DNA from 4 places in the Rhizobium sp. KNZ14-9A genome. Region 1 is predicted to be linked to each of the others. Evidence: predicted binding sites of a transcription regulator. Region 1 holds the regulator's gene; each other region holds the start of a gene.
The links. Region 1 encodes LexA, which represses DNA repair genes until DNA is damaged. Its sites were predicted from a motif close to TGTTCNNNNTGTGTTCNG; they were not measured.
Positions count from the first base shown of each region.

Region 2: a site for LexA is predicted at 6,346-6,363, ahead of ACR9ZQ_RS09610 (ribonuclease T2 family protein). Genes of this name have one in related genera too.
Region 3: a site for LexA is predicted at 5,245-5,262, ahead of dinB (DNA polymerase IV). Genes of this name have one in related genera too.
Region 4: a site for LexA is predicted at 3,131-3,148, ahead of ACR9ZQ_RS08835 (putative DNA modification/repair radical SAM protein). Genes of this name have one in related genera too.

Region 1 covers NZ_JBPGXB010000002.1:2,024,375-2,032,049, forward strand. Annotated here, with positions in the region: gene ACR9ZQ_RS16525 (VOC family protein) at 1-606, opposite strand, end outside; gene lexA (transcriptional repressor LexA) at 802-1,527, shown strand; gene ACR9ZQ_RS16535 (ComEC/Rec2 family competence protein) at 1,508-3,934, opposite strand; gene gltA (citrate synthase) at 4,225-5,514, shown strand; gene lpxB (lipid-A-disaccharide synthase) at 5,546-6,715, opposite strand; gene ACR9ZQ_RS16550 (LpxI family protein) at 6,712-7,593, opposite strand; gene lpxA (acyl-ACP--UDP-N-acetylglucosamine O-acyltransferase) at 7,597-7,675, opposite strand, start outside.
Region 2 covers NZ_JBPGXB010000002.1:694,289-701,963, forward strand. Annotated here, with positions in the region: gene ACR9ZQ_RS09575 (DUF4432 family protein) at 1-396, shown strand, start outside; gene ACR9ZQ_RS09580 (protein tyrosine phosphatase family protein) at 484-822, shown strand; gene ACR9ZQ_RS09585 (RidA family protein) at 996-1,340, shown strand; partial or broken gene ACR9ZQ_RS09590 (thiamine pyrophosphate-binding protein) at 1,401-3,058, opposite strand; gene caiB (succinate--glutarate CoA-transferase) at 3,072-4,271, opposite strand; gene ACR9ZQ_RS09600 (DMT family transporter) at 4,316-5,272, opposite strand; gene ACR9ZQ_RS09605 (alpha/beta fold hydrolase) at 5,274-6,218, opposite strand; gene ACR9ZQ_RS09610 (ribonuclease T2 family protein) at 6,389-7,126, shown strand; gene ettA (energy-dependent translational throttle protein EttA) at 7,235-7,675, shown strand, end outside.
Region 3 covers NZ_JBPGXB010000001.1:506,965-514,639, forward strand. Annotated here, with positions in the region: gene ACR9ZQ_RS02675 (DUF899 family protein) at 1-270, opposite strand, end outside; gene ACR9ZQ_RS02680 (alpha/beta fold hydrolase) at 641-1,549, opposite strand; gene ACR9ZQ_RS02685 (hypothetical protein) at 2,177-2,674, opposite strand; gene dinB (DNA polymerase IV) at 4,103-5,191, opposite strand; gene ACR9ZQ_RS02695 (CsbD family protein) at 5,469-5,660, shown strand; gene ACR9ZQ_RS02700 (hypothetical protein) at 5,732-6,070, shown strand; gene ACR9ZQ_RS02705 (hypothetical protein) at 6,347-6,703, shown strand; gene ACR9ZQ_RS02710 (hypothetical protein) at 6,725-6,964, shown strand; partial or broken gene ACR9ZQ_RS02715 (TraM recognition domain-containing protein) at 7,022-7,269, opposite strand.
Region 4 covers NZ_JBPGXB010000002.1:546,660-554,334, reverse strand. Annotated here, with positions in the region: gene ACR9ZQ_RS08845 (T6SS phospholipase effector Tle1-like catalytic domain-containing protein) at 1-425, shown strand, start outside; gene ACR9ZQ_RS08840 (UdgX family uracil-DNA binding protein) at 448-1,893, opposite strand; gene ACR9ZQ_RS08835 (putative DNA modification/repair radical SAM protein) at 1,893-3,125, opposite strand; gene greA (transcription elongation factor GreA) at 3,375-3,851, shown strand; gene ACR9ZQ_RS08825 (glycosyltransferase family 4 protein) at 3,883-4,932, shown strand; gene ACR9ZQ_RS08820 (hypothetical protein) at 4,978-5,769, shown strand; gene ACR9ZQ_RS08815 (Lrp/AsnC family transcriptional regulator) at 5,873-6,340, opposite strand; gene ACR9ZQ_RS08810 (hypothetical protein) at 6,408-6,572, opposite strand; gene trxB (thioredoxin-disulfide reductase) at 6,571-7,545, shown strand; gene ACR9ZQ_RS08800 (LysR family transcriptional regulator VtlR) at 7,568-7,675, shown strand, end outside.

The DNA.
Region 1 (7,675 bases):
GGCTTTTGCCGCCGAGCCAACGAACTCGCCGAAGGCTGTCGGCTCGGGGGCTGCGAGCGCGATCTCGGCAATGCCCGTCACGCCGTTGGCGTGGGTCTCCAGCACCTTGCGATCGGTTGGAAGCGGATTGATGCGCTCGACGGCGAAGAGAAAGAAATCCGGCGCCCGGAGGTCGGCAGCGAAGGCAAGCCGGAAGCCGGCGATGCTCTCCGTGCCATCCGGCATTCTCACAGGGCGTTCGAACTGCAGCACAGAACCAGCGCAGATGCTGCCCTTCACGAATCGAGCATGTTCATGCTTTGCATCCGCGGTGGCGAAGGCGATGGCGGACAGTCCCTCGCTGCCGCAGCGGAAGCGGAAAGCCTGATTGCGGGCCGTGAATACATTGCCCTCACGTGCCGTCTCCTCGCTCTCCTCGACGCTCGCGACACCGAGCGGCTCAAGATAGGTTTTGTCGGCAAAGAAAACGCAGGCATTCTCCGTGCCGAAGGGATGGCGGGCATCGGGCGCGACGGTAAAGCCCAGCTTGCCCAGCCTTTCGCGGGCTAGGTCGATATCGGTAACCGGCAAAACGAGATGATCGATCGGAAGCGTGTCTTGGCTCATCGGTTCTTCTCCCAGCAGTGACAAGGAGATGTGCTTCAGCAAGCCTCGTGAAACAAGGCCAGACAGGCATAAGGGCGATAAAAATCAAATTCTCGACAGATTGAACAGAAGTTTTACGAAAATTTAGCTACTTGCGGAACACATATGGAACATATAGTGTCCGTTCTGGATTTGTTTCAAGACTGGGGAGACGCCATGCTCACGCGCAAACAACAGGAACTCCTTCTTTTCATTCATGAAAGGATGAAGGAGTCAGGCGTTCCACCGTCTTTCGACGAGATGAAGGACGCACTGGATCTGGCCTCGAAATCCGGTATTCACCGGCTGATCACGGCGCTCGAAGAACGCGGCTTCATTCGCCGGCTTCCGAACCGGGCGCGCGCGCTCGAAGTCATCAAACTGCCGGAAGCCTACAGCCCGAGCCTGCAGCCTCGGCGCGGCTTTTCACCGAGCGTCATCGAGGGCAGCCTCGGCAAGCCCCAGCCTGTGGCGCCTCCTGCCTCGGCGAAGCCCGCACCCGCTGCCGATAACGGCAATGCGGTCTCCGTTCCCGTCATGGGCCGCATCGCCGCCGGTGTTCCGATCTCGGCAATCCAGAACAATACGCATGACATCACCGTTCCCGCCGATATGCTTGGCTCCGGTGAACATTATGCGCTGGAAGTTCGCGGCGACTCGATGATCGAAGCCGGTATCTTCGATGGCGACACGGTCATCATCCGCAATGGCAGCACGGCCAATCCGGGTGATATCGTCGTCGCGCTCGTCGATGACGAGGAAGCAACGCTCAAGCGTTTCCGCCGCAAGGGCGCATCGATTGCGCTCGAGGCAGCAAACCCCGCTTATGAGACCCGCATTTTCCCGCCGGATCGCGTCAAGGTCCAGGGCAAGCTCGTCGGCCTCATTCGCCGCTATCACTGACCGGTGACAGATTGGCGTCTGCGAATGTGTTACTGCGCCAATCATAGGCGCGGTGGCGCATCCAGGGTCGTCCTAATGTGTCGAATGCGGTTGCGACCTCAATTCCCTTATCGGTGAATCGAAGTTCGACAGAACCTGTCTTGCGCAGCGTCTCGCCGGTAAAGAGCAGCGCGCCGGAGCGACAGCGGTCGACGCGCAATCGGACAGGGGTCACAACAATATCAGCCGTATCGCAAGCTGGCCCAAGATAGGCAGCATTGTCGATGACGGTCAGTTTCTTTCCATTGACGAGCAAAGTGGTGCACCAGGCGCCCTTCAGGCAGGAGAAGCGTGACGGCGGGCTAATGGCGACTGCCTGTCTCATTGCCTCTCTGGCTTCATTCTGTTGGTCGGGTGACAGTTGCAGTCTTTGACCATCAGGCGCAGTGGGCGCCTTGGCAGCTTGAAGCATAACTGGCTTCTGATGCTCTTCGACGGCAAGGGCCCTCTGCCATTGTTCGAAGATGAAGGCGGGCGGCTTTTCACGGTTCGAAGCCATCGCCTCTCCATCGACTATAGCGACCAGGCCGCCATCTTCGGAGATAGCGATATCGGGCATCGCCTCCGATGGAAGAAGAACAACAGCGAGCGTCGAGACCGCGACAATTGCCGTTCCCATGTGCCGCAGCCGGGTTCTGAGCAGGGTCAGCAGCAGAAATCCGAAAACGGCGGTCGGGAAATACCAGCCGGGCAAGCGGCCTACATCTATGTTGCCGCCCCACCCCGCTACTGCCTTTGCGATGGTGATCACCAGATCAAGCCCGAAGCCTGCCACCGGCCATAGCCAGCCGTCTAGACCAAACGGCATCAGCAGCATTGCCAGCATCCCGGCCGGCATGACGATGAAGGTGATGACCGGCATGGCCGCGAGATTTGCCGGCAGGCCATAGGCAGTCAGCCGGTGGAAATGCTCGATCGAAAACAGCGCCGTCGAGAAACCACCGATCAGCGACGTCAGGAAAACGCCACCGAAGAAGCCACCAACCATGAAGAAGGGCTTCATGATCGGCAGCTTGGCAAAGGCATTCTCCCGCATCGGCCGCCCTTTCCAAAGGTCGTATCCTGCGACCAGGGCAAGTGTTGCGGCGAACGACATCTGGAAGCTTGGTCCGAGCACTTCCGATGGCGAGACCGCGAGGATCATGAGAGCGGATAGCGCCACGTTTCTGAGGCTGATCGACGGCCGGTCGAAGAAGACGGCAACCAGCATAATCGCCATCATGATGAAGGCACGTTCGGCGGAGACGGCAAAACCCGAGATCAAATAGTAGGCCGTCACCGCAGCAAGCGCACCGGCCGCCGCGATCTTCTTGGTTGGCCACGCCTGGGCAATGCCGGGAAAAAGACTGAGAATGACGCGCAGCCCGACAAAGAAGATGCCACCGGAAAGCGCCATGTTGAGGCCGGAGATCGCGATGATATGCGCAAGGCCGGATTGCCGCAGCGCCTCCGTCGTTTCATCCGAGATCGCCCGTCTCTCGTCGGTGACAAGGGAGGCTGCAAAGGCGCCGGTGTCGCCGGGTAGCGTGGAGCGGATCCGATCGCCAATGCCGCTTCTCAGGCGGTAAAGCGACTCCAGAATGGCCTCACCGACCAAACTCGCTCGCTCCGGCTGTTCCGCAACCCTCTTCGGTGCTCCGTAGAAGAAGCCGTTGGCACCAATGCCGTTAAAATAGGCACTGAAGGCAAAATCATTGAGGTGGGGGAGCGCCGGTCCCGCCGGAGGCGTGAGACGCGCCCTGCCCTCGATGACGTCGCCAAGTTCGAACGGCTGGGTGGCCCCGCGGACCAGCACGGAGATGCGTTCGGGCGGACGCTTGATCTCAGGAGCATCCGTGCCGGTGACGTCAAGAATATAACGCCAGCGCCCTTGGCCATCGCCTTCTCGGCGTTCGATCCGGCCGGTCACCGTCGTCGTTACGGCTGAATTGAGGATCAGGGTCTTTGCCCGCCATGTTTCGATCTGCGCGGAGAGCATTCCACCGGCAAAAAGAAGTAGAGCAAGCAGCGTCGCCCGCAGTTTCGTCCGGGCATAACCGCAGGGTGCAACGGCAATAAGGAGAGCAAGCAGGCAGAGACCGAGCGACACGGCCGGAAAGTCCGAGGCCGCCAGAAACCAAGTCGCGGCACCTGCACCAAGGAAGACCGGAGAGAAGAGGATGAGGCGACCGTGGCCGGCCTCTTCGGTGGCCATACGCATCGACGACCCGACGTATCGGTTCGCAACAGTCACCAATCGCCATCGAAATGGGATCGCAACCTGGGTCCGAGCCGATTGCGTCACAATGGCGCGCGGGGCAATGCCAGCAAAATCCATCTTTTCATCAATGGATTGCTCTTGTCGTTCTCTTGTCTCTAACCCTGCCATAATCGCCTGGATCCGCCCCCGGATACCGGCAGAATGCAACCTGAAATCAAAACGAGCAAACAATAATCGATTGAAATAAGAGGAAAATTCGCGGGAGCAAAAAGTCCAGTCAAATCATGGTGTTCTGATATGCATTTAGCTCATCGCTGCACTGCCTAAAAGATGATGCCGCGATGCACAAAATGGCATCACGGTAACTTGGCATTAGCTTCGCGATCATATAGCTATCGCTTAGGACGCTTAACCCTTATGGCGCTTTTGCGGCGCCACCGCCACCCCGGAGGATCAGCATGACGGATCAAAGCGCTACAATCAAAATCGGTGACAAATCAGTCGATCTCGCCGTGCGAAAAGGCACGGTTGGACCCGACGTCATCGACATCGGTGCCCTCTACAAGAACACGGCTTCCTTCACCTACGATCCCGGGTTTACGTCGACTGCATCCTGTGAATCGAAGATCACCTATATCGACGGCGACGAAGGCGTTCTGCTGCATCGCGGCTACCCGATCGAGCAGCTTGCCGAGCATGGCGACTTCCTGGAAGCCTGCTACCTGCTGCTCTACGGCGAATTGCCGACCGCCGCCCAGAAGAAGGACTTCGACTACCGCGTCACGCACCACACCATGGTGCATGAGCAGATGAGCCGCTTCTTCACCGGCTTCCGTCGCGACGCCCATCCGATGGCCGTCATGTGCGGCTGCGTCGGCGCGCTTTCGGCCTTCTATCACAACTCCACCGATATCACCGATCCGCACCAGCGCATGGTCGCCAGCCTGCGCATGATCGCTAAGATGCCGACGCTCGCAGCGATGGCCTATAAGTACCATATCGGCCAGCCCTTCGTTTACCCGAAGAACGATCTAGACTACGCGTCCAACTTCCTGCGCATGTGCTTTGCTGTTCCCTGCGAGGAATATGTCGTCAATCCGGTGCTCGCACGCGCCATGGACCGTATCTTCATCCTCCATGCCGATCACGAGCAGAACGCCTCGACCTCGACGGTCCGTCTCGCCGGCTCCTCGGGTGCGAACCCGTTCGCCTGCATCGCCGCCGGCATCGCCTGCCTCTGGGGCCCCGCTCACGGCGGCGCCAACGAAGCAGCCCTCAACATGCTGACGGAAATCGGCACTGTCGACCGCATTCCGGAATATATCGCCCGCGCCAAGGATAAGAACGATCCGTTCCGCCTGATGGGCTTTGGTCACCGCGTCTACAAGAACTACGATCCGCGCGCCAAGATCATGCAGAAGACCACGCATGAAGTTCTCGGCGAACTCGGCATCAAGGACGATCCGCTTCTCGAAGTCGCCATGGAGCTGGAGCGCATCGCTCTGACCAACTCATACTTCATAGAGAAGAAGCTCTACCCGAACATCGACTTCTACTCCGGCATTACGCTGAAGGCCCTGGGCTTCCCCACGACCATGTTCACCGTGCTCTTCGCTCTGGCTCGTACCGTCGGCTGGATCGCACAGTGGAACGAAATGATCGAGGATCCGGAACAGCGCATCGGCCGTCCGCGCCAGCTCTATATCGGCGAACCTAAGCGCGACTACGTACCGGTTTCCAAGCGCTGAGCGCTGACTTCGAAGCAAAAAGAAAACCCGGTCAGGAGTGGCCGGGTTTTTTGTTGGTTAGAACATCGAGCAATATCTGTGCTGCATGCTCTCCAGGCGGCTTTTCTGTCTGCATGCGCTGCCAGATGAGCTCGTAGCCTTCCTTCATCGCCTTGAGCTGGTAGGTGTCGGCTGACAGCCTCTCCATCCAGCGCGCGAGGCTTGCGCCGCGAACGATATCGTTCAGATATTCCGGCACGACCGCGTAGTCGGCGATCAGATTGGGCAGTGCGCCGCTCCAGGTCTTGATGTCTGACGTCAGCATGCGCATGATCCAGTCGACCTTGTAAGCGGAAACGACGGGTACATCAGCCAGCGCCAGTTCCAGGATCACCGTGCCGGACGCTGCCATGGCCGCATCGGCTTCGGCGAAGGCCTTCCATTTCGCTTCGGCACCCACAACGATTTCCGGCTTTATCTTCCATCCCGCCGTCATTTCGCGCACAAACGCTTCCTTGTGCGGCACAGTCGGCAGCATGAAGCGTATCGGTCCATTGCGGGCGACGAATTCATTGGCGGCGGCTTCGAAATAAGGCAGAAGCTTCTTGATCTCGGAGGAGCGCGAGCCGGGAAGAAGCAGGATCGCACCGTTGCCGGGCTGCCGGCCAGCGCGCAGGCGCCGGGTCTCCAGGAGCGCTGCGTCCGCAACCAGACGGTGACCCACATAGGTTGTCGCCGGCCCGTTGAGACGCTGCATCACCGCTGGCTCGAAAGGAAGTACGGCCAGCACATGGTCGACATAGGCGAGCATGTGCTGGGCGCGATATTCCTTCCAGGCCCAGACACTGGGACAGACATAGTTGACGACTGGGAGGTCCGGCAGCGCCTTGCGCACGCGCTTGGCGACGCGATGGGTAAAGTCCGGGCTGTCGATGATGAGCAGGATATCGGGTTTGGACGCGATGATCGCCGCTACCGTCTGCCGGATGAGAGACCAGAGCTTCGGCAGCTTCGCCAGCACCTGGGTAATGCCCATGATGGAAAGCTCGGAGAAATCGAAGAGCGATTTCAATCCCTGGCTCTGCAACCCCTCACCGCCGACGCCGACGAGTTCGATCGGCCCAGAATGGATCCTCTTTAGCGCGGCAATGAGATCGGCACCTAAGAGATCGCCGGAGACTTCGCCGGCTATGACGGCAATCTTCAGCGGTCTGTCGCTCATTGAAGCCCCCATCCCGGCAAGCCCTTGTCGATACCACAGACAAAAAGACCGTTTTCGTCTGCCACTTTAATGAGTGCGGCGCGATCAAGCACCAGCGCCCGGCCGGCTTCGATGGCCACTCCTGCAAGCCCGGCGGCTTTGGCGTTGAGCACGGTGGACACACCAATCGCCGGCAGGTCGGCGCGAATATCCTGCTGCGGCTTACTGAGCTTGACCAGCACACCGCGCCGGCGCGGCGATATGCGGCCTGCTGCTCTGAGGTTCGCCACGCGGTCAAGCATGCCGTCCGTGCCCTCAACGCCCTCAACAGCGACGACGCGTCCGCCGATCGATACAGCGCCCTGCCCGATATCCAGACTGCCAAGCACATCCGCCGCCTTGCCTGCGCGCTCTATGTCACGACGATCCTCTTCATTGGGCGAAACAGCACCCAGCGGGCCTGCGGTTGCCAGCAGATCCGGTGCAATCTCATGGGCGCCTACGACACGCAGACCTCGCCCTTCTATCAGCTTGATGACCATCTTCAGAACGGTGTCGTCGCCCCCGGAAAGCAGCGTACGGATGGCGGCGGGTACCTTGGTCAGAATACGCAGCGTCGGCCGCACCTCGCGCCATTCCGGTCGCCGACGGACGCTGCCCGACATGACGACACGGCTCACTCCATACCGCTTGAAAAGCCGATCGAGCGAAGCGAAATCACCGATACCGATCGTGGCGTGGTCGAAACCGTCCCAACGACGGTCGCCCTCATCCTTCAGGATCACGATAACTGGATTTTCGCCGGCCGAACGCGCAGCTTCGGCGACATACGACGGCAGAAGGCCGCCGCCGGCAATGATCGCTAGCCGGCCTTCAGCGGTATCGCCAGCGGAAGCCACAGATCAGCCCTTCTGTCCCCGGCTCGGCGAAGACAACGCGCGATCGCTTTCGGCCGCGATGAAATCGAGGATCTCGACCACC
Region 2 (7,675 bases), 1.3 Mb from region 1:
CTCATGTACCACATGAACACCGGCGGCAAATGGCTGGATGGCGGAACGCGGCTCGAAGGGAAAATGCTGGATGGTGGCGGTTTTCCCTGGACCTTCGGCGAGGAGCCGGGCGGCATCTTCTGCGTCGAGGCTCCGGCGACCGAAGACGGTTTTGCCGAAGTCCGGCTTGGGCCGATCGCAGCCGTTGGCGGCAGGACGCTGAAGGTGCGTTTTCGCGCCGATACGCTGCCGCATCTGCAGATCTGGCGAAACCAGAAGGCGCCGGCTGATATCATCGGTATCGAGCCCGTGTCGCACCGCTGGGTGCTGCGCCATGAACTGGAAGCTGCCGGCGAATTCAACTGGCTGAAGCCAGGCGAAAGCCGCAGCTACAGCCTGCGTTTCGCTTTCGTCTAATGAAGGGGTGATTGGCTGAAGACGTGTTGACGCTTGACAGGACGCGTCGTAGACCTTCAGCCCACCATTTTCGAGGAGATTGAGACGATGGATATCCGCCAGATCGACGATGAATACTCCGTTTCCGGCCAGATCACGGTTGAGGATCTCGACCAGATCAAGGCGCTCGGCTTCAAGTCCATCGTCTGCCATCGTCCGGACGACGAAAGCCCGGACCAGACGCCCTTTGGCGTCATCGAAGCCCGCGCCAAGGAGATCGGCCTTGAGATCACCCATGTGCCCGTCGGCCCGATGGGTGTGACCGAGGAAGCCGTGCAGGGCATGGTCGATGCGCTCGACGAATTCGAACGCCCGATGCTCGGCTACTGCCGCTCCGGCGCACGCTCCACGGCGATCTATCAGAAGACGCATCATATCCGCGCCTGATCCGGTCCATCCGGACATAATCTGACGCCGCCTAGAGCGGCGGGAAGAAAAACGGAATCACCTCCGCCGCTCTAGGTTTTTTATTCAAGCATCGGATTATCCGAAAACCGCTTCACACTTTTCGGTCCGATGCTCTAAAGCGGCGTCTTTCATTTGATGAACAGGAGAACACGATGAGCATCAAGCGTATCGACATCGGCGCCCGCATGAGCGGTGCCGTCATTCACGGCAACACCGTCTATCTCGCAGGCCAGGTCGGCGAAGGCGAAAGCGTTGCCGATCAGTGCAAGTCCGCGCTCGGCGAAGTCGACCGCCTGCTCGCCGCTGCCGGCAGCAGCAAGTCGAAGATCCTGCAGACGATCATCTATCTCTCCGACATCGCTTATTTCGCAGAGATGAACGCTATCTGGGAAGGCTGGATCGACCCGGCAAATCCGCCAGCCCGCGCCACCAGCGAAGCCAAGCTCGCTGCGCCGAAGTACAAGGTTGAGTTCATCGTTACGGCTGCTCTCGACTAAGAGCGTCCTGCTGCGACCAATCAAAGCCGGTGAGTCCGTGAACTAGATTAGTTCACGGACTTACCGGCTTTTTGTTTGAGCGATTTCCGAGAGAGTGCGCGTCGGCGTGATCGCTTCGGGATCGAGCTTTACTTCGATGATCGCCGGCTTGCCGCTGTCGCGTGCCCGCTCGAAAGCTGGCGCGAAATCCTCGGTCTTTTCCACCGTCTCGCCGTGGCCGCCATAGGCGCGGGCAAGGGCTGCAAAATCCGGATTGGTGAGGTCGGTGGCGCTGACCCGGCCTGGATACTCGCGCTCCTGATGCATGCGGATCGTGCCGTAGATGCCGTTGTTGACGATGACAGCGATGATCGGCAGGCCGTAGCGTACGGCGGTCGCAAATTCCTGTCCGTGCATGAGGAAGCAGCCATCGCCGGCAAAGCAGATGACTTGCCTGTCGGGAAAGAGCCGCTTGGCGGCAACAGCGGCCGGCAGGCCATAGCCCATGGAGCCTGAGGTTGGCGCCGCCTGCGTGTTGAAGCGGCGGAAGCGGTGGAAGCGGTGTACCCAGGTGGCGTAGTTGCCGGCGCCATTGGTGAAGATCGTGTCTGGCTTCGTATTGGCCTCAAGCCACTCCATGATCGGCCCCATATGGACGGCGCCGGGACCTGTCGCCGGCGGCTTCGACCAGGAGAGATAGGCCTGATGCATGCGCTCGGTGCGTTCGGCCCAGCGCGGCTCGGCGGGTGCTTCGAGATCGGTGAGCGCTTCGACGAAATCGGCGGGGCTGGCGCAGATGGCAAGATCGGGGCGATAGACGTGGCCGAGTTCCGACGGGTCCGGATAGATGTGGACGAGTGACTGGGCCGGGTAGGGAATATCGAGCAGCGTATAGCCGGAGGATGGCATTTCCGACATGCGGCTGCCGAGCAGGATGAGCAGGTCGCTCTCCTTGATCTCTTTCGCCAAGGATGGATTGATGCCGATGCCGACATCGCCGGCATAGGAGGGATGCAGGTGATCGAACAGCATCTGGCGGCGGAAGGAGCAGCCGACCGGCAGGCTGAAGCGCTCCGCGAAGGTCTGGAAATCAGCGACGGCATCGGCATCCCAGCGGGTGCCGCCGAGGATGACCATCGGCCGCTCGGCCTTCAAGAGGCGCAGGTAGAGATCATCGATCTGGCTGCGGCCGGGATGGGCCTCGACGCGCGTATGGCGCTTGGCGCGGGGCGCTTCCACCTCGTCGCGCAGCATATCCTCCGGCAGGGTCAGCACGACGGGACCGGGGCGTCCCGATGTGGCGATCGCAAAGGCGCGGGTGACGAATTCCGGGATGCGGGCGGCATCATCGATCTCGCCGACCCATTTGGCAAATTCCGTGAAGGCGCGGCGGAACTCGACTTCCTGGAAGGCTTCGCGCTCACGCGCCTCCCGCTGCACCTGGCCGATGAAGAGGATCATCGGGATCGAATCCTGCCTTGCGATGTGCAGGCCGGCCGAAGCATTGGTGGCGCCGGGACCACGGGTGACCATGCAGATGCCGGGTTCGCCGGTCAGCCGGCCCCAGCAATCGGCCATCATCGCCGCGCCGCCTTCCTGACGGCAGACGATCACGTCGATATCGCTGTCGTGCAGGGCGTCGAGCACGGCGAGGAAGCTTTCCCCGGCACGCAGGAAAGGCGTTTTACCCCATTCGCCTTCAGCGCTTCGACGATCAGTTGTCCGCCTGTCCTCTTCATGGCCCCTTCTTTCTCATACCGACGTCTTCCTCTCCCATTGCAGAAGTTCGGCCAGAACCTCTTCATTGTGCTCGCCAAGGCGTGGGCTCGGCCGCTCGTAACGCAGCGGTGTTTCCGACAGCACGACAGGCGTACGTACGCCAGGGATCATGGTGCCTGCGGCATCCGGCAGGTCGATGCGCAGGCCGCGTGCGACAATCTGCGGATCGGCAAACATTTCTTCGATCGTGTTGATGGCGCCGGCCGGCACGGCATTGTCCTCGCAGGCCTTCAGGAGATCCGCCTTCTGCCATTTCAGTGTTTCAGTCGAGATCATCCGGCGCACGGCATCCCTGTTGGCGACGCGGGCCTTGTTGGTCGCGAAGTTCTCGTCATCGGCGATGACAAGGCCGAGGATCGTGCAGAGACGGCGGAACTGGCCGTCATTGCCAATGGCAAGGATCAGATAACCGTCGGCCGTCGGCACGACCTCATAGGGCGAGATGTTCGGATGCGCATTGCCGAGGCGCACGGGCGCGCGGCCGGAAACCAGATAGTTCATGTTCTGGTTGGCGAGCACCGCCGATTGCACATCGAGCAGGGCCATATCGATCAGCTGGCCTTCGCCCGTCTTCAGTGCATGGATGAGGGCCGCTTCGATCGCCGAGACGGCGTAGATGCCGGTGAAGATATCGGCGATCGCGACACCTGCCTTCATCGGCTGTCCCTCAGGTTCGCCTGTTATCGACATGAAGCCGGACATGCCCTGGACGATGTAGTCGTAGCCGGCGAGATTGGCATAGGGGCCGGTCTGGCCGAAGCCGGTAATGGAGCAATAGACGAGCCGCGGATTGATCGCCTTCAGGCTCTCATGGTCGAGCCCGTATTTGACGAGCCCGCCAAGCTTGAAATTCTCGATCAGCACGTCGGCCGTGGCGACGAGACGGCGCACCAGCGACTGGCCTTCCTCGCTTTTGAGGTCGGCGGTGATCGAACGCTTGCCGCGATTGGTGGAATGATAATAGGCGGCCGAGAGGTTCTCACCATCCGCGCCTTCGACGAAGGGTGGCCCCCACTGCCGCGTGTCGTCGCCGCCGTCGGGGTTTTCCACCTTGATGACATCGGCGCCGAGATCGGCCAGCATCTGACCCGCCCAGGGGCCGGCCAGCACGCGCGCAAGCTCGATGACCCTTATGCCTGCAAGCGGCGGCTTCTTCTTCACGTCTTCCGTCATGTTCCTCCCAAGTTCCTCCCAAGTCCTCCCATGGGCGGCGGATTTCAGGGCGCCCGCGTTGCCTCAGATGTATCGGATACGGGTTTGGAAGCAAAGCGCCGCTCGCGCCAGATGATGTAGAGGCCGGACGCGATAACGATGAGGATGCCCAGCCATTTCAGCGCGTCCGGGAAATCGGCGAAGACCAGCCAGGCAAAGACCGTGGCCGAGACGATTTCCAGATATTGCAGGGGTGCCAGCGTGGAGGCGGGTGCTGCGCGATAGGCATAGGCGGCAAGGATGCCGGTGATCGCCGCGGCGATGCCGGTGCCGAGCAGGTAACCGAAGGCGGGAAGATCGGGCATCGTGGTATCGATGATGTCGGAGCCGCTGCCATAGCCGAAGAACAGGATGACGACGCAGAAGAAGATACCCCAGAGGCCGGTCTGGAACTGCATGGCCCAAGGGTCTTCCCGGTGCGACAGCACGCGCGTCATCAGCGCGAAGACGGCGATGCAGAAGGCGCTGACGACGGGCAGCAGGGCGATATAGCCCACCTCCTCGAAGCTTGGCTGGATGATCAGCATGGCGCCGAGGAAGCCGACGGCGCAGGCGCTGTAACGGCGCCAGCCGATCGTTTCCTTCAGGAAGATGCTGCCGAGGATCGTCAGGATGATCGGTTCGACGAAGAAGATGGCGATGGCATCGGCAACCGCCATGACCTTCAGCGTCGTGACGAAGCAGATCATCGAGATAGTGACCATCGCGCCGCGAATGGCATGATACCAGCTCTGCTTCAGCGAGAACTGGATCTTTGCGCCGCGCAGGAAGATGAAAGGCAGCATGGTGAGCGCCTGGATGACGAAGCGGAAGCCGGCCACTTCAGTGGAGGAGATGGTTGTCGTCGCCAGCTTCGAGAAGATGTCGATAAGCGGCGAGATCAGCACCGAGAGCAGCATGAAAAGCAAGCCGAACGTCACCTCGGATGAGGCGGGATGGCGGGTGGAACTCAGGCTCGTCATCTCAGGTCCTTTCGCTCGGGACCGTGCGGATTGCCTCGTCGCACCAACCGGCGAAATCCGCAATTGCCGTTTCCGCGCCGATCTCGTTCAGCGTTTCATGCCGCATATCCTGATATATCTCAGTGCTGATACGGGAGAAGCCTCGGCTTTTCAAACGCTTTGACAACCAGAGCACGGCTTTTCCATTGTTGGTTGCCGGGTCCTTGCCGCCGCCGACCAGATGGATCGGCATGTTCTTCGGCAGGCTCTCGAGCCGCTCCTTCTCGATGCCGCGGAAGGTGAGGGCGAAGACATCGAGCCAGAGCGAGACCGAAGCATCGAAGCCGCAAAGCGGATCGGCAATATAGGCGTCGACTTCGGCCGGATCGCGCGACAGCCAGTCGAATTCTGTGCGGTGATCGGGAATGGATTTGCCCCAAGCGGAAAATGTCATTCTGGGCAGCATGTCGCTCGGGACATCCGAGCCTTTCAGCATGCGCTCGGCAAGCAGGATCGCCTGTGCAGCGCGGCCGGACAGACCGACGGCGAAATTCGAATTCCAGACGGCAAGGGCTGCGAAACGGCCGGGGAGGTCGGCTGCGGCATTGAGTGCGATCAGGCCGCCCATGGAGTGACCGAGCAAAATGACGGGCAGGCCGGGGTGACTGCCCGTGGCAAAGGTGTGCATGGCGGCGATATCGCTGATGACACTCTCAATACCGTTGCGTCTCGCAAAGCGACCGAGCGGCGCATCATCGGCCGTTGTCTCGCCGTGGCCGCGATGGTCATGCGCATAGACATGGTGGCCGCTTGCAGCCATGGCCTCGGCAAAGCGGTGGTAACGACGGGAATGTTCGGCAAGACCGTGTGAAATCATCAGGATGGCGCGCGCTTGCCCCACGGCGGGCTGGTGATGATAGGCAAGCGAAGCCGCGGCGTTTTGCAGCCGCAATGTCTCGGAAAACATGCATTCCTCCCACGCCCAAAAGACCAGATATCAAGGCAAATGCAATATTGCGGTTTCGCTCATACATAAGAAAAGCATGCTTGCCCCTGCGATTCAGGGTTGCGCAAACTTCGGCTTCATGCTTGTTTGTTCCTGTATTGTTCTTTGTCGGAGCTATTTCGGGGCTAATAATGGGCAAGTTTCTACTCTCGGTTTCCATCCTGTTCCTTTCGCTGTCGTCAGTCGGTTCCGTATCCGCACAGGAAAGCGGGCGCACACGGTTCATCCTTGCGGCAAGCTGGCAGCCGGCGTTCTGCCAGACCAACCAGAAGAAGGCTGAATGCGCCAGCCAGAGCGGCGACCGCTATGACGCCACCAACTTTTCTCTCCATGGTCTGTGGCCGATGCGGAAAGACTATTGTGACGTATCCGCCGACCAGAAAGCCGCCGACAAGGACGGCCAGTGGACGAGCCTGCCGGCGGTGAACCTTTCGGCCGAGACGAAGAGTGCGCTCGACAAGGCGATGCCCGGCACGCAATCGGCGCTCGAGCGGCATGAATGGATCAAGCACGGCACCTGCACGAAAATGAGTGCCGACGATTATTTCGCCACCGCCATTCATCTGATGGGCGATCTCAATGCTTCGGCCGTGCGTGATCTCTTTGCCGCCAATGTCGGCAAGACGCTGAAGGCCGATGCAATCAAGGCGGCCTTCGACAAGAGCTTCGGCGCAGGCGCCAGCGACCGGGTGAAGATGAGCTGCCGGCGCGTCGGCAACAAGCGCGTGATCAGCGAACTGACGATCGGGCTTTCGCAGGATGCCGTTTCGGCTCAAGCGAAGGAGAAGGGCCTCGGTGGCCTCATCCAAGGGGCAGGGCAGACTTCCTTCGGCTGTGACGAAGGCATCGTGGATGCTGCTGGCTTCTGACGGAAACATGCCGAAATCCTGACGAAACAGGGTTTCGGCGTTGCCCGCGGGCGTGGTTTCGCCTACATAGCGGCCACGATTTCAAGTTTCCGCCCGGAGCATCCCAGCATGGCACGCCAGTTCATCTATCATATGTCCGGCCTCAACAAGGCCTATGGCAATAAGAAGATCCTCGAGAATATCCACCTTTCCTTCTATCCCGATGCCAAGATTGGTATCCTGGGTCCGAACGGCGCCGGTAAGTCCACCGTGCTGCGCATCATCGCCGGTCAGGACAAGGAATATACCGGTGAAGCCTGGCTCGCCGAAGGCGCGACGGTCGGATACCTGGAACAGGAACCGAAACTCGATCCGAACAAGACAGTGTTTGAGAATGTCATGGAAGGCGTTGCCTCCAAGACGGCTGTGCTCGAGCGCTACAACGAATTGATGATGAACTATTCCGACGAGACGGCGGACGAGGGTGCAAAGCTCCAGGACATCATCGACAGCCAGAACCTCTGGGATCTGGAAAGCCAGGTCGAGATGGCAATGGAAGCCCTGCGCTGC
Region 3 (7,675 bases), on a different contig from region 1:
GTACGTCACAAGCGTATCGTGGTGACCGAACAGGTCTGCAAGGCCGATATCGTTGCCGTTTTCGTCCTTGAAGCGATAATTCTTCTGGACGACTGGGCCGGGAGGCAGGCGCCGGCGTTGCTCCGCGAGCCTGGTAAGATGTCGCCGGACTTCGATCTCCTCCGCCAACAAGGCCATCCTTGCTTCGGCGTAATCCGGAGTTTCGTTTGTGAATCGGCTCACGCGTTTCGCGGCCAGTTCTTTCGCGGGTTTCAAGTCGCCCATGTCCATGTGGTTTCTCCCTGGATTCATACCAACCGTCTCGCAGTCCCCAGCCACTCGGTCATCCCGTGCTTATTGTCGGAAGCTGGCGGGCGCGTTTGACGGTTCTCCGCGCCCTCTTGAACTAGACGTGCGAGAAGACCCGTATTCGACAAGAGCTGAATGTTTTTTTGGTCCAGGCTCCGGTGGCCAAAAAACGCAACCTCCAACCGGCCGAAGTCTTGCTCCTCCCCACGCCGTTCCAATCTCAAAAGCGACCTCGATCCTGGAGCCTTCGAGATGGACGACAACGTGGGAGTGATCATCCCGAAAGTCTGTGAGAGACGAGCCAATGATCTGCCGCAAGAGCGTCTGATCAGCCGCTTCACGCTCCCGAGGATCAAACCGATGAAGACGCTGCGCCGTGGAAAAATCGGGCCAACGCCTCCGCCGTTTGGGTGGGATACTCTTCAGGAAAGAAGTGGCCGCCCGGCAAAGCATAACCGACGACGTTGTCTGCCATTTGTCGCCATAATGCCAAGGGTCCGCCTTCGTCAGCATACCAAGTGGCCAATGCGCCAGTTCCACTCCAAAGGGCGATGAGGGGACAGCGAATCCTGTGTCCGGCGATATGGTCTTGCATGTCATGCTCGCGATCGATGCTTGCTGCAGCCCGATATTCCTCGCAAATCGCGTGAACATGGTCTGCGTTGCAGAGCGCCTCACAATAGGCCTGTCTGATCTCTGGTGGGAATGCGGCAGCGGAAGATCCCCAGCCGGCGAGCGCGTCATCGATGACGGCCTCCGGTGCACTAGTGATCAGTCTTTCCGGCAAAGGCTCGGCTTGCGCAAGCAAAACCCACGGCCAGAACGCCAGGGCAAATCGGTCGTCAGCCCGATCCCAGACGGTCGAGGTAGGCACGATATCGAGCACGGCAAGCTTTCTTATCGCCGCAGAATAATCGAGGGCCATGCGGTAAGCGACACGGGCGCCGCGATCATGACCGGCGATCATGAACTCACTAAAGCCGAACTTTTCCATAACTTCGACCATCTCGGCCGCCATCGCTCGCTTGGAATAGGGCAGGTGATCTGGGGCGGACGGGGGACAAGCGCTGGCGCCGTATCCGCGCAGGTCGGCACACACGACAGTGAACTCGCAGGCAAGCAGCGGAGCGACGTCGCGCCACATTAGATGGGTCTCGGGGAAACCGTGCAGCAATAGAACCGGCGGGCCGCTCCCGGCGATGGTGGTGAATATCGATCCACCCGATAAGGAAACTCTTTGTGCGCGGCTCTTCTTCGACACGTTGCTTCTCCTTGCAAGGCGCTCGGGGCGCGCCGCGCAGCTCACCTGAAAGGGACCATTTGTGCGATGCGGCGATCTCGTTCATCTTGTCCACGCCAAACCATTGTGCGGTGGTGACGAATTGGGCGGCGCCATCCGCTCCGCTGAAAATCATGCGAATACGCCGATCTACCTTGAGCTCGTCAAGCATTTCGCCGCCTTCTCGTACCCGGTGACAAGATATCAGCATACCAGATGGCTCCTTGGCGGTCGAAACCTGGTGGATCGGAAGCACTACCCAGATGCTCTGGTGGAGAAGGCGCCAATCAGCGACCACATCGAAAGCAGTCGAATGCTGCCCAGGTGTTCCGCGCTGGCTAAAATGCGACCATCGGCAGATAATGCCATGTCATCCGGGAATTGAAAGCGTCTGCCTGCTTTTCAATGCTGCCTTCCGGCGGAACCAGCAGAATTGACTGCCCATTGACAGATCCCGCCCGAAGATCACCGTATGTGCCAAAAAAATGCGATTTGGCCATTGTCGCGAAGCTCAAAAAGCTTGCTCGCGACGCAGTCGTCCCTCGTTACTGGCGTGAGTTTAAAGTGAAGGGGGAAGAGCCGTGCAAGCTGCACCGGTGAAAACGCAGCCTACTCATCGCCGTGCTGTTGTTCGGCTGCCGTTTTAAGCGCGGCCATCGGGAGCCAGTCTTCCGATCCAGGGAAGCGGACATGCCAGTAGGCCCATCCGTTGAGATTTGGAGCTCTGCCTCTTCGATTCCGGGCCAGAGCACTTGCTGCCTGCGACAGAGTGTCGAACTGCCTGCCGTCTACCACAAGCTTTCCGTTCAAGAACCAGCCAAAGAAATTTTGTTGCCCCCTCATGTAGGACATTTTCGCGTCTGATCCGTGGGGGATGGTGACACCTTCGCCGGTCCAGGCCAATCCGTTTGCTTGAATTGCCTCACCGATCTGTATTTTTGTCATCGCAGCTGTCATCAATGTCCCTGTTTCTCGCAAGGCGGTGCGGAACTGAACCCGCGCATTCTTGGTGGCTGGTGCTGCGGGCAAGGAAAGTGCCGTACGCTCGGAAGTCCTAATTAGATCAAACCGGGGAATTTCCAAGGCAGTGGCAGAGGCCAGATCCATCGCGTCGATCGGACCCTTCGCCACCCCGTCGGAGCTGAGCGTGGGGCGCGGTGGATCAGGCGCGAGATCATATGGAGCTGCGGAGACACGAGTTCCGACAGTTTGCGAAAACCTCGGGCAGCACGAAGGCAATTGCAATCATTGACCGGCTCTTGGGCTGCGGCATGCAGGGCGATTTAGGGACTGTGCGGCGACCTGCTTAAACCTCTGCTCTAGGTAGGGAGCTGTCGCAATCGTCACCTGTGATCCTCATCAAGCCCAATGCGAAGAGCAATTCGGAATGCGCAACCAACGCACGCTGGTTGTCACCCGGGATCAATCGCAGCACCAAGCGCATGATGATAGACAGTGATAATAGGCGAAGACGGAGTAACAGCTGGCTCAATAACTTTTCTACCGGCCCACCTAAGCCTTGGGCTTGGGAACTTCCCCGTTGCTACCTGTGACATGGATTGCGAGGCGCAAGGGGGCGAAGCCATCGGTCTGCATCCGGAATATTAGGTTGTCAACGCGCCGCCAGTGCACTCCCCGCCATCAAGCAAAAGGGGAAGATCTTGATCGCGACAGCCGCTTAGGCCTGTCTTTCTCGCTGATGTTGAGAAGCTCGCCGTTCGCGGCAGACGAACGCCTCGACGGGCCACGGCAGCTCGAGCGCTGGGGCCCGCCTGTTACTCGATACAAAGGCGAGCCCCACCCGCTCGGTCCCCGACATGCATAAGGCGAGGCAAAATAAGCATGCCGCGGAAAAACTGTCGCGTGAAAAACGCGTGACATGGGCCAACCGCCATTGCGCCGCCGCTGGCTTGTGTTCTGGATCATGTTGATGAAATCGTCTCCAAAAAGAAATCCGCCAAAACGGGTAGTTGAGGATGCAAAAGGCGGACCGCTCGATGCCTGCTGGGGACCGACGGGGTCTGCTTTGTCGTACGAACCCATCTGCTTAACATTGAAAGCTGGAGTTTGTTTCGCGTCCGCTGTGCTGCGACGACACAGGAAGAGACCCGCTTGGGGAAACAAGCGGGTCTCATTAGGCTGGAGATGTCATTAAGCAGTCACGATCGCATCATGGGAGAAGATCGAACGAAAGTCATTATGTGAGCTATTTCTAAAATAGATGATTTGATGTCGAGCGCCCGAAATGCGTCTACCACCAATCATGAAGTTCTTTGAGCTTCACTCGTGCTGCTCGGCCGCTTGGGATGCCTCCCGCGCGGATTTTGCCAGCCTTTCGTCGGCACTATCCGCTGCAGATCCAAGAGAGCAAGATGAAGTTTCAGCGATGAGGCCCCCTGTCGTGCCAGATCTTATCGCGTCGATTGACTCGGTACCTGGCCGCAGTCAGAAGCACCCGGTTGCGCCATCTTCAACGTATTCGCGAGGCGATGCTGTTTTGCGCGCCGTGAGTGCGATTTGAAGCTGGCTCGCCGCCTAAAGCGCCAGCCGCAGCTGCGGTTGCGTGAGAGCTGCTCGCCGTTCCAGTGAAGACAGCGACACGCCGAGCAGACGGATCCCTTTTTTCGGCGGGAAGATTGGCGCGAGAAGCAGGCTGACTACCTCCTCAAGATCGGCAATCCCCGGCAGCGCTGCCGGAACTGTCTTGCTGCGCGTGATCTGGGTGAAGTCGGCATATTTGACCTTGAGTGTCACGGTCTTCGCCCCGATTTCATTGGCTTCGCAGTAGCCCCAGACCTTTTCGATCAGGGACTGAAGCCCCTCGCGCGCAGGTTCGTAGGAATGGATGTCCTGCGAAAACGTGTCTTCCGCGCCGATGGATTTTCGCACCCGGTCAGGCTTTACCTGGCGATTGTCGATGCCACGGGCGATCCCATAGAAATACGGTCCCGATTTCCCGAAATGCCCCGTGAGAAGCTCGAGCGATTGCTGCTTGAGGTCGGCGCCGGTCTCGATTCCCAGTCGATGCATCTTTTCAGCGGTTGCCGGCCCGACACCGTGGAATTTTTTGACGGGGAGTTGCTCGACGAAGGCCGGACCGTTCTTCGGCGTGATGACGGCCTGGCCGTTCGGCTTGTTGAGGTCGCTTGCCATCTTGGCGAGGAACTTGTTGTAGGAAATCCCGGCAGAAGCATTGAGGCCGGTGAGCTGCTTGATCTTTGAGCGGATCTCCGACGCGATCTCGGTCGCAATTTCCATGCCTTTGAGATTGTCGGTGACATCGAGGTAGGCTTCGTCGAGTGAGAGCGGCTCGATGAGAGACGTATATTCGGCAAAGATCTCACGGATCTGCTGCGATACGGACTTATAAACGTCGAAGCGAGGCGGCACGAAAATCAGCTCCGGACACTTGCGCCTCGCCGTCACCGACGGCATGGCCGAGTGAACGCCGTAAATTCGGGCCTCGTAACTTGCCGCCGCCACAACGCCGCGAACCGCCGCATAGCCAACGGCAACCGGCTTGCCACGCAGTTCCGGATTATCGCGCTGCTCAACCGAGGCATAAAAGGCATCCATGTCAACATGGATGATTTTTCGGACTGGGGTCGAGCTCATATCGTTCATGGCGCCGTCGGCGATCGCAATGGGATCGGCGGCGCTCATCGAGAGTTCCATGCCGAAACAGAAGGGGAACATAGCAGGCTCCGTTCCCATATCAAGCATTTCATTGAACGGCTGCACGCATCATCAAGCGACTGGAAGCGGGCAGTCTATCTGATGGCGCTATCGGATGCGGCGGCAAAAACTTCTGGACGTGCGAAGATATACCGCCTGGGGCTTTCACGCGTGGAACGAATAACGGTTTCGGGGCTTTCGCTCCTGTCAAACGAAGGAGACTGTTATGGGAAGCACAGCAGACAAGATTAAGGGAACGACGAACGAGGTCGCCGGCAAGGCGCGGCAGGCCGTCGGTAAAGCCGTTGATAATCACGAGGAACAGGCAAAGGGTTCCCTGCAAGAGGCCAAGGGCAAGGCCCAGGTCGCCAAGGGCGACGCCAAGGATGCCGTGAAAAAGGTCGTCGACAGGGCATAGCCACATTCGAGCATACACATTCCCGCACCAAGCCCGCGCCGGTCGCGGGCTTTTTTCAGAAAGATGCATTTATGAAATATTCAACACTCGCCGTTACCGCCGTCCTTGTCGTCCTTCTTGCGGAAAACGCGTCTGCCCAGGCAGTTGAGGATCCCGCAGTCAATGCCTGCAAGAACACAGGCCTTCTCGCTCTTCGGGAGCGCTCGCCGGAGATCACTGATCTTGTCATGGATATGGAGAGCCTCGCCATCAGCAAGTCTGATACCAAAGTCGAGGATGTGGCCGTTAAAACCGTCATTCTTGGAGAGGCCTACATTGCCCGGAAGGAAAAGACGGGAAAGCCGGACAGGTTCGTGTGCTTGCTCGGCGATAAGGGTAAGGTCCTGCTGACGTTCTTCACCGCCCAGTAGTGCATCTGCGACCCCGGAGCTCAGAAACCGACGGCGGCAAGGGGTCGTCATGTGATCGGACCGTCTCGGGCAGGCGGGATAGAACCGCGAAATCGATCGACAGAGGCGCGTTCTCGAAACTTGATTGTAAAATCGACCGTTATGTCCCACGCTTCAGGCTGGCGGTATCTTCTCGAATTTCGGCACCGCAGCACGAGGTGATCCCGGGCCTTTAACCTTATGGTGCAGGACAAAGGCCCCGGCCTCTAGCGGCTTGGATTGCGAGGGATTTATGGCATGACGATGAAGGCGTCGGACGTGTCGGGAAATCTCATAGATGGACGCGCCGCGCAAGCCGCGTTGCTTGACGGTTCCTGCCTCACCGAGCAGGACCATGCTTCGAAAGAACCCACGCGAGCCAGGAGGTCGGAACATACAAAGAACACCATTGGCGTTCCGGCCGATTTTCGGCTATGGCTCGGCAGCAACAAAGTCGAGGCCCCAATGAGTCGGTTGAAGCTCCTCAGAGACCAGCGTCAGCTTGCGCTGTCAAAACTCGAAAGCCTGACAGAGGATCATCCGCTTCGACCACGATATTTGGAACGCGTGCGTGAACTGGACGATCAAATCGAAGCGCTCAACTCAATCAACTAGATGGACAATAAGGGATTAACGATGTCGTTGGCCGAGAAATTCATTGTGGTTCCTTTCAAGCGCAATCGAGCTGGCTTGATCCCAGGCGAGATGCGACAGGCTTCGAATGGGACATCTGCGGAAAAGATCGCTTTTGCAATGTCGGCCAGATCCCTCAGTGTTGGAGCCTACTCCGTGATGGTCGACAGCGAGACGGGTGATATGAGCTCGCCAAGACTGCTGGCTGCCTTCGGTGAAGTTGGTGATTTGACCCAAGACTGAGGTACAGCGATCGCATTTCAGCGCTGCTTCATGGGCAGGCTGCCAACTCGTCCTGTGGAGAGGGCGCGCCACATGCTGTTCGGCAAGGTCCGGACTTCTCCGAATAGAGCGCACGGGCCGCGGTGTTGAAGACGACCGTCTCCTGGCCGAGCAGACCGGAGACCGCCTCTGAACTCTCATTGTTGTTTAAGCCCAAGACCTGCAGCACACCGGCGTTCGGCAGGAATGTGGGCGCTGGCACAGGCGGCCAGCAGTCTGTGAATGTCCTGGGCGATCGGCCAGAGCGAGGGCCGGAAATCCGCAACGCGGTCTTGTCAGATCGCGATTGGTCGGCGATCCACCGATTGCTCGTTTCGCTGAAACCTCACCCTTTTTGACGACGGGCTGCTCAAATGCGGCCGCGTTTAGATGTCCGGAGGGGTAGTCTCGCTCGCCAGCGGTGATCATCGTCCCGATTCCCGTCCTGCCGTGACATCCTCAGCCGCTCGAGTTTGGTGACCAGATTGCCAGGATTTTTTGGGCAACTGAGCCGCCAAGATGGAGGCCAAACGATCGACCAGTTCGATGGTCAGGGTGTAAAACGCTCTGCTCCTATCGATCGATGTAGGTCGGTCGAGGTTCGCTTTCGGGCAAGTTCTCAGCCGGTCGGAGCAGCCTAAATTTCGAGCGAACGCTTCTCTTATGTCGATAATCGAATTCCCCGCCTTTCAG
Region 4 (7,675 bases), 1.5 Mb from region 1:
AGGAGGTCTGGTTTGCAGGTGTCCACGGCGATATCGGCGGCGGTTACCCGGAAGCCGAGAGCGCTCAGATCAAGATACCGCTTGACTGGATGATCCGTGAAACGGGGCCTGCAGGCCTGCTCTACGTTTCGCGTACGATCAACAACATCGTTCTTGGCAAGAGCGACAAGTACTATGTCGAGCTCAATGCGGCCGCACCGCTGCATGACTCGATGAGCGTAGGCTGGAAACTGCTCGAATATATTCCGCGGCGCGTGCCGGAAAACTCCTGGCGCAAGCGCGGCGACAGAAGGGGCATTTATCTGCCCCGCGAAGACAGGCGTTTCATCCCCGATGGCGCAAACCTGCATGAATCCGTGAGGGAGCGCATGGTGACCGGATATAACCCGCCGAACCTGCCGAAAGATCCCGTCTTCGTCCCCTGACGCATTGAATCGAATTCTGCATTCACGCAGCCAGGCCCTTGATCAGATTCATATCTTGCCGGAAGCGGGTCAGCTCTTGTGCCCTCCTCTCCTCGTCCGGAATTCGCAGCAGATAGGAGGGATGCACCGTGACGAAGAGCAACCGCCCCTCCTCCATCGCGATCGGGCGTCCGCGCAGATCCTCCAGCTTCCGCTTTTCGCCGGTCAGCGAATAGAGCGCCGTCGCGCCCATCGCCACGATCAATTTCGGCTTTACGAGATTGAGTTCCAGCTTCAGCCACCAGCGGCAATGCTGCACCTCGCCGAGATTGGGCTTCTGGTGGATACGCCGCTTGCCACGCGGCTCGTATTTGAAATGCTTGACGGCATTGGTGACATAGAGCCTCGACCGATCGATGCCGGCCTGCGCGATCGCTTCGTCGAAAACCTTACCCGCCGGCCCGACAAAGGGTCGACCTGCGAGATCCTCCTGATCGCCTGGTTGCTCGCCGACGAACATGATCTCGGCATCATCTGGCCCTTCGCCGAAGACGGTCTGCGTCGCCTTCGCATGCAGCGGGCATTGGCTGCAGACGGCGGCGGCCTCGCGCAATGCCTCCAGCGTTCCCGCAGGGGCCATCTGCGGGGCCGGCATGCGGGCTGCCGCCTCCTGGATCTTATTGTGATAGGGAAGCGGCATGGTCGCCTCGCGCTCGGCCATGGCGAGCACTTTTGCTTCGGCCTCGGCGATCAGGCCAGGGATGAGATCGGCTTCCGGCAGGTTCTTCCAGTATTTCTTCGGCATCTCTGCCTGCATGGCCTTCACCTTCAGCCGCGCCGGATTGAAGATGCTGGCATAATAGATGCGCCAGAGATCATCGGTCGCGTCACTGATGTCAGGCTTCTCGCAGGCCACATTGCTTGTCGTCAGCCGCTCGCCGTCCCAGGCAGCCGAACCCTTCGGCGTCGCGATCAGCCAGTCCATGTCGGTGAAGCGGCGTTGGAAGAAGGGCGCCTTGCGCGCGACGATATAATGATCCGGCTCGAACCAGGCTATGAATTTTCGCCGCCCGCCGGCAGGTGCCGCCACCTCCTTGAAGCGCACGAAGGCCGTCATCTTGTGGGCGTCGCGATGCAGGCTCTTCTGCATCAGCAGAGCACGCGACACCTCTTCATCGGACGCCAGATCCAGCAGGTTCCGGTTTTCCTGCAATCGCCAGAGCAGGCTATAGAGCAGCGAAAAACGCCTGGCATCGCTATGGCAGATCACGGCCTCGGCTAACGCCATGAAAGCCGGCGAAACGCTCATCGGCTTGGCGTCGGCAGGAGGATCAGGCGGCAAGGCGTCACGCTGGAAGGCAAAGCCCGGTTCGCTGCTCTTTTCATGCCAGTCGATCTCTTCTGGCAGAATCCCAGCTGCGGCAAAGGCGCGAGCGGCCTTGCGCCATTCCTCGAAATTGCCCCTACCCTCCAGAACCACCCGGCGCATCATAGCAGCGACAACTGTTCGGGTTTTGGCTCGAACATCGCGCGCAAGTCCGGCCGGTCGACAAGACGATGCGGCGTCCAGCCCTCGGCAGTGATGAAGGCCTGCACCTTGCGGATCGACACGCCGAGCCGCGGCAAGTCTTCAAGCCGCAGACGGCGTTGCCGCCGCTCAGTCAGGATCGCCTTTACCGTCTTGGTGCCGAGGCCCGGCACACGCAGCAGCTTCTCGCGATCGGCGCGGTTGACATCGACGGGGAAGTCCTCGCGATGGCCGAGTGCCCAGGCGAGCTTGGGATCGAGATTGAGATCCAGCATGCCGCCCTGCTGTGTCGAGGTGATTTCGTCGATGCCGAAACCATAGAAACGATAGAGCCAGTCCGCCTGATAGAGCCGGTGCTCGCGCATCAGCGGCGGCTTGATGAGCGGCAGGTTCTTCGAACTGTCGGGGATCGGGCTGAAGGCGGAATAATAGACGCGTTTGAGACCATAGCTGCTGTAGAGCTGGCCGCTGGTCGATAGGATCGTCGCATCATTGGCGCCGTCGGCGCCGACAATCATCTGTGTACTCTGGCCGGCCGGTACGAAGCGCTTGCGCCTCTTGGTCTGCAGCGTCGGCTCTTCCGCAGCCTCGATCTTCAGCCTGAGATCGCCCATCGACCGGCGGATACTGGCCGGCTTCTTCTCCGGCGCAAAACGGTTGATGCCGCTATCGGTTGGCAGTTCGATATTGAGCGACAGGCGATCGGCATAGAGCCCCGCCTCCTCGATCAGATGCGCGGAGGCCTCCGGAATGGATTTCAGATGGACGTAGCCGCGAAATTGATGCGTGACCCGCAACTCCCGCACGATGCGCACCATTTCCTCCATCGTGTGGTCGGACGAGCGGATGATGCCGGAGGAGAGAAACAATCCCTCGATATAGTTGCGCCGGTAGAATTCCAGCGTCAGCCAGACCACTTCTTCCGGTGTGAAGCGGGCGCGCTCGACATTGCTGGACGAGCGGTTGATGCAATAGGCGCAATCATAGATGCAGAAATTGGTGAGCAGGATCTTCAGAAGCGAGATGCATCGCCCATCCGGCGCATAGGCATGGCAAATGCCCGAGCCTTCGGTGGAGCCGAGCCCTCCAGAGGCAGCCGAATCCCGTTTGACTGTGCCGCTGGAGGCGCAGGAAGCATCATATTTGGCGGCATCGGAGAGGATCGCCAACCGTTCTTTAAGCGATTTCTTCATCGCAATGTTCACTAAATGTTCACGGCGGCAAAATCAAGACTAAGAAATGAGCCTCCATCCAACTTCCCTTCAAAAGCAGGCACTTCTGCGGGAAGCGGAAAGCTTCGGTAAGAATTTTATGGAAATCGCGCGTGCCGATCTGCTATAAGCAACGAACTAAGATTGTAGCACGGTTCCGAAGTTCCCTTCGGGACCTGTTTTCTTTTGTGTCTGCGAGAACTGCAGATGCGGGGAGAGAAGGACGAAAAAATGGTTGATAAGGTACCGATGACACAGGGTGGTTTCGTCAAGCTGCAGGAAGAACTGCGCTGGCGCCAGCAGGAGGAGCGCCCGCGAATCATCGAGGCAATCGCGGAAGCACGCGCCCATGGCGACCTTTCCGAAAATGCCGAGTACCATGCCGCCAAGGAAGCGCAGAGCCACAATGAGGGCCGCGTCGCCGAGCTCGAAGACCTGACGGCGCGCGCCGAAGTCATCGATCTCTCCAAGATGTCGGGCGACAAGATCAAGTTCGGCGCCAAGGTGAAGCTCGTCGACGAGGACACCGAAGAGGAAAAGACCTACCAGATCGTCGGCGATCAGGAAGCCGACGTGAAGCAAGGCCGTATCTCGATCTCCTCCCCGATCGCCCGCGCGCTGATCGGCAAGGAAGTCGGCGACTCCATCGAAGTCAACGCTCCCGGCGGTTCGAAGGCCTACGAAATCCTCTCCGTTTCCTGGGGCTGATCGCCCGCGCCTCCCTCTTCAAGAGCAGCCAGTGCCGGATATCAGTGACGTCGAGATCATCGCGCCCAACCTGAAACGCCGGCTCTCCGGCGTCACGTCGACGATCGTCCAGCTTATCCCCTGCCAGATCCGGCTGGGGATCAGGATCGCGGCTCTCGGCCCCGGCCTTCCGCCAGAACTTCCGCGCCTGAAATGGCCGCAGCTTGCTGGCCTCTGGCGTCCGCCCGCGGGACGGCGTCACCGGGTCTGGCACGCGCGCCGCAACAATGAGATGGCGGCCGGCATCTTCATGCGGCAGGTGCTGCGCATGCCGCTGAAGCTCGTCTTCACCTCGGCCGCCCAGCGCCGCCACACCTCCTATACGCGCTGGCTGATCCGCCAGATGGATGCTGTCATCGCCACCAGCAGCCGCTCCGGCTCCTTCCTCAAGGTGCCGCACACGGTCATCCAGCACGGCGTCGATCTCACGCTCTTCCATCCCCCCGAAGGGTCTGTCGACACGATCGCTGCCACCGGCCTGCCCGGCCGCTATCTCATTGGCTGCTTCGGCCGCGTGCGACATCAGAAAGGCACCGATCTTTTCGTGCAGGCGATGATCGCGCTGCTGCCGCGACATCCGGATTGGACGGCCGTGATTTCCGGTCGCGTCACCCCGGAACACACTGCATTCGCCGACAAGCTGAAAACCGACATCGCCGCAGCCGGCCTGACCGACCGCATCGTCTTCATTGGCGAAGTGCCAGATATCAAGGTCTGGTATCGCCGCCTGACGCTCTATGTCGCCCCCTCCCGTAATGAAGGCTTCGGCCTGACGCCGCTGGAAGCCATGGCGTCGAAGACACCTGTCGTCGCCTCCGATGCCGGCGCCTATGCCGAAATGATCGTAGCAGGCGAAAACGGCGTCATCGTACCACCCGGCGACGGCAGCGCACTGACGGCAGCCATCGCCACCTATCTCGCCGATCCTGCGCTGACCGTAGCACAGGGCGAAACGGCGCTCCGGCATGTGCGTGAAAATTTCGCGCTGGAAAAGGAAGCAACGGCGATCAACCGGATTTACCAGCAGCTTCTCGACGCTTAAGCCGAACCCAAGTGACAGACATATCAGGAAGGCAAAGTCTCGGAGATGTCGACCGCAAACAATAACGATCTGGTCAACGTGCTCTGCATGAAGTGGGGAACGCTCTACGGCCCCGAATATGTCAACAATCTCTATCGCGGCGTCAAAAGGCACCTGAAGCGCCCGCATCGTTTCGTCTGTTTCACCGACAATACGGAGGGCCTCGAGGCGGGAATTGAAACCTTCCCCCTACCCGAGCTCGGCCTGCCGGCGGGCTCCAAGGATCGCCGCTGGCAGAAGCTTGCGCTCTTCCGCCGCGAGCTTGCCGATCTCGAGGGCATTGCCCTCTTCCTCGATCTCGACCTCGTCATCGTCGATGATCTGGAACCGCTCTTCCAGCATCCTGGAGAGTTCCTCATCATCCGCGATGACGATCTCTTCCGCGCCAAGCCGCTGCGCAAACTCAATCCCGCTCGCGAGAAGTTCCTGGGCTCGGTCGGCAACAGTTCGGTCTTCCGCTACGAAATCGGCGCCCACGCTTATATTCTGGATACCTATGTCGCCGATCCGGTGGCGGCCATGTCCAAATACGAGATCTCCCAGCAGTTCCAGAGTGCACAGCTCGAGGCGCATGGACATCTGCAATACTGGCCGCGCGAATGGTGCGTGAGCTTCAAGAATGCCTGCGTGCCGCGCCACATCAAGAGCTTCTGGCGCGATCCTGAGCGGCCGCCGGAGGCCAAGATCGTCGTCTTTGCCGGTAGCCCGAAAATGAGTGAGGTTTTTGAAGGCGGCGGACAGAAATGGTATCGCCGCATCGGCAATACCGATTGGCTGAGCAATGCTTGGCGAGGCTAAAGCATGTCGCGCAAAAGTGTGTAGCGGTTTTGCGGCAACGACATGCGAAAACAAGAGTCTAAAGCGTGGCAAGCGGATCTGGAAGATCGCGACACGCCTTAGATTACAGTTCGACGAGCCCGAGCTTCTTCACCTGGCGGATCGTCAGCATGGTGCGAACGGTATCGACATGCTCGTTGGCCGTCAGCACCTCGATGACGAAGTCCTGGAAGCGGGTCAGGTTCTGGGCCACGCAATGCAGCAGGAAATCGCTGTCGCCGGAAACCATCCAGGCCTGGCGCACCAGCGGCCATTCGGTGGTGGCAGCGGCAAAGGCCTTCAGATTGGCTTCGGACTGGTGCTTGAGGCCGACCATGCAGAAGGCGACGAGATCGAGCCCGAGCTTCGGGCTGTTCAGCATCGCGTGATAGCCTTCGATGACACCCGCCTCTTCGAGCTTGCGCACCCGGCGCAGGCAGGGCGGCGCTGAAATTCCCACCCGGTCGGCAAGTTCCACATTGGTCATGCGGCCGTCGGCCTGCAGTTCCCGCAATATCTTTATGTCGATAACGTCAAGTTCAGCGCGAACCACGCTTAGGCCTTTCTTTAATTCCCCGCGGGCAGCTTCTATATAAAGCGACGGAATACGCAAGAAAGTTTCAGTCAGATGACGGAATCTTGCACAGCGCCTGCATTTGCCTTGTTGGTAATGCAAGGCTGCCCTTGAATAAAAGCATTGGTCGTTCATAAATGGCGAAGGGATCGCGAAACGGCCTTATTCGCCTCTTAGCCGCCGCATCCTGCCAGTCGAAAGGAAATTCCATGTCTGCCCGCCATACAAAGGTGCTCATTATCGGTTCCGGACCTGCCGGCTATACGGCAGCGGTCTATGCCGCGCGCGCCATGCTAAAACCGGTTTTGATCGCCGGTCTGGAACAGGGCGGCCAGCTCATGATCACCACCGATGTCGAGAACTATCCGGGCTTTGCCGATCCTATCCAGGGCCCCTGGCTGATGGACCAGATGCTGCAGCAGGCTCAGCATGTCGGCGCCGAGATCGTCAACGACCTCGTGACCGAAGTCGACCTCAACCAGCGCCCCTTCGTTGCCCGCACCGATAGCGGCCAGGTCTGGACTGCCGATACGCTTGTTATTGCGACCGGCGCCAAGGCCAAGTGGCTCGGCATCGAAAGCGAGCAGCATTTCCAGGGCTTTGGCGTGTCTGCCTGCGCCACCTGCGACGGATTTTTCTACCGCAACAAGGATGTGATCGTGGTCGGCGGCGGCAACAGCGCCGTCGAAGAAGCGCTCTATCTGTCGAACATCGCGAAGTCGGTCACCGTCGTGCACCGCCGCGACAGCTTCCGTGCAGAAAAAATCCTGCAGGAACGTCTCTTCTCCAAGGAGAACGTCAAGATTTTCTGGAATACCGAAGTCGCCGAAATCACGGGCACGCCGGCAAAGCCCCCAATGCCGCCGTCCGTTTCCGGTGCTCGCCTGCGCGACACCCGCACCGGCGCCATCACCGATGTCGTCGTTGACGGCGTCTTCGTGGCGATCGGTCACGCGCCGGCAACCGAACTTTTCAAGGGCAAGCTGAAGCTGAAGGACAGTGGCTATCTCTGGACCGCACCGGATTCGACTGCGACCAGCCTGGAGGGAGTCTATGCCGCAGGCGACGTGACGGACGATACGTTCCGCCAGGCGGTCACCGCCGCAGGCATGGGATGCATGGCCGCCCTCGAGGCAGAACGTTATCTGACGGGCCACATGCCCGTTGCCGTAGCAGCGGAGTAACAGTGGCATGAGGGGCGGGGGAATGCCATTGGACTGGGACAAGCTGCGTATTTTCCACGCAGCTGCCGAAGCCGGATCGTTTACGCATGCGGCTGACAAGCTGCATCTGTCCCAGTCGGCCATCAGCCGT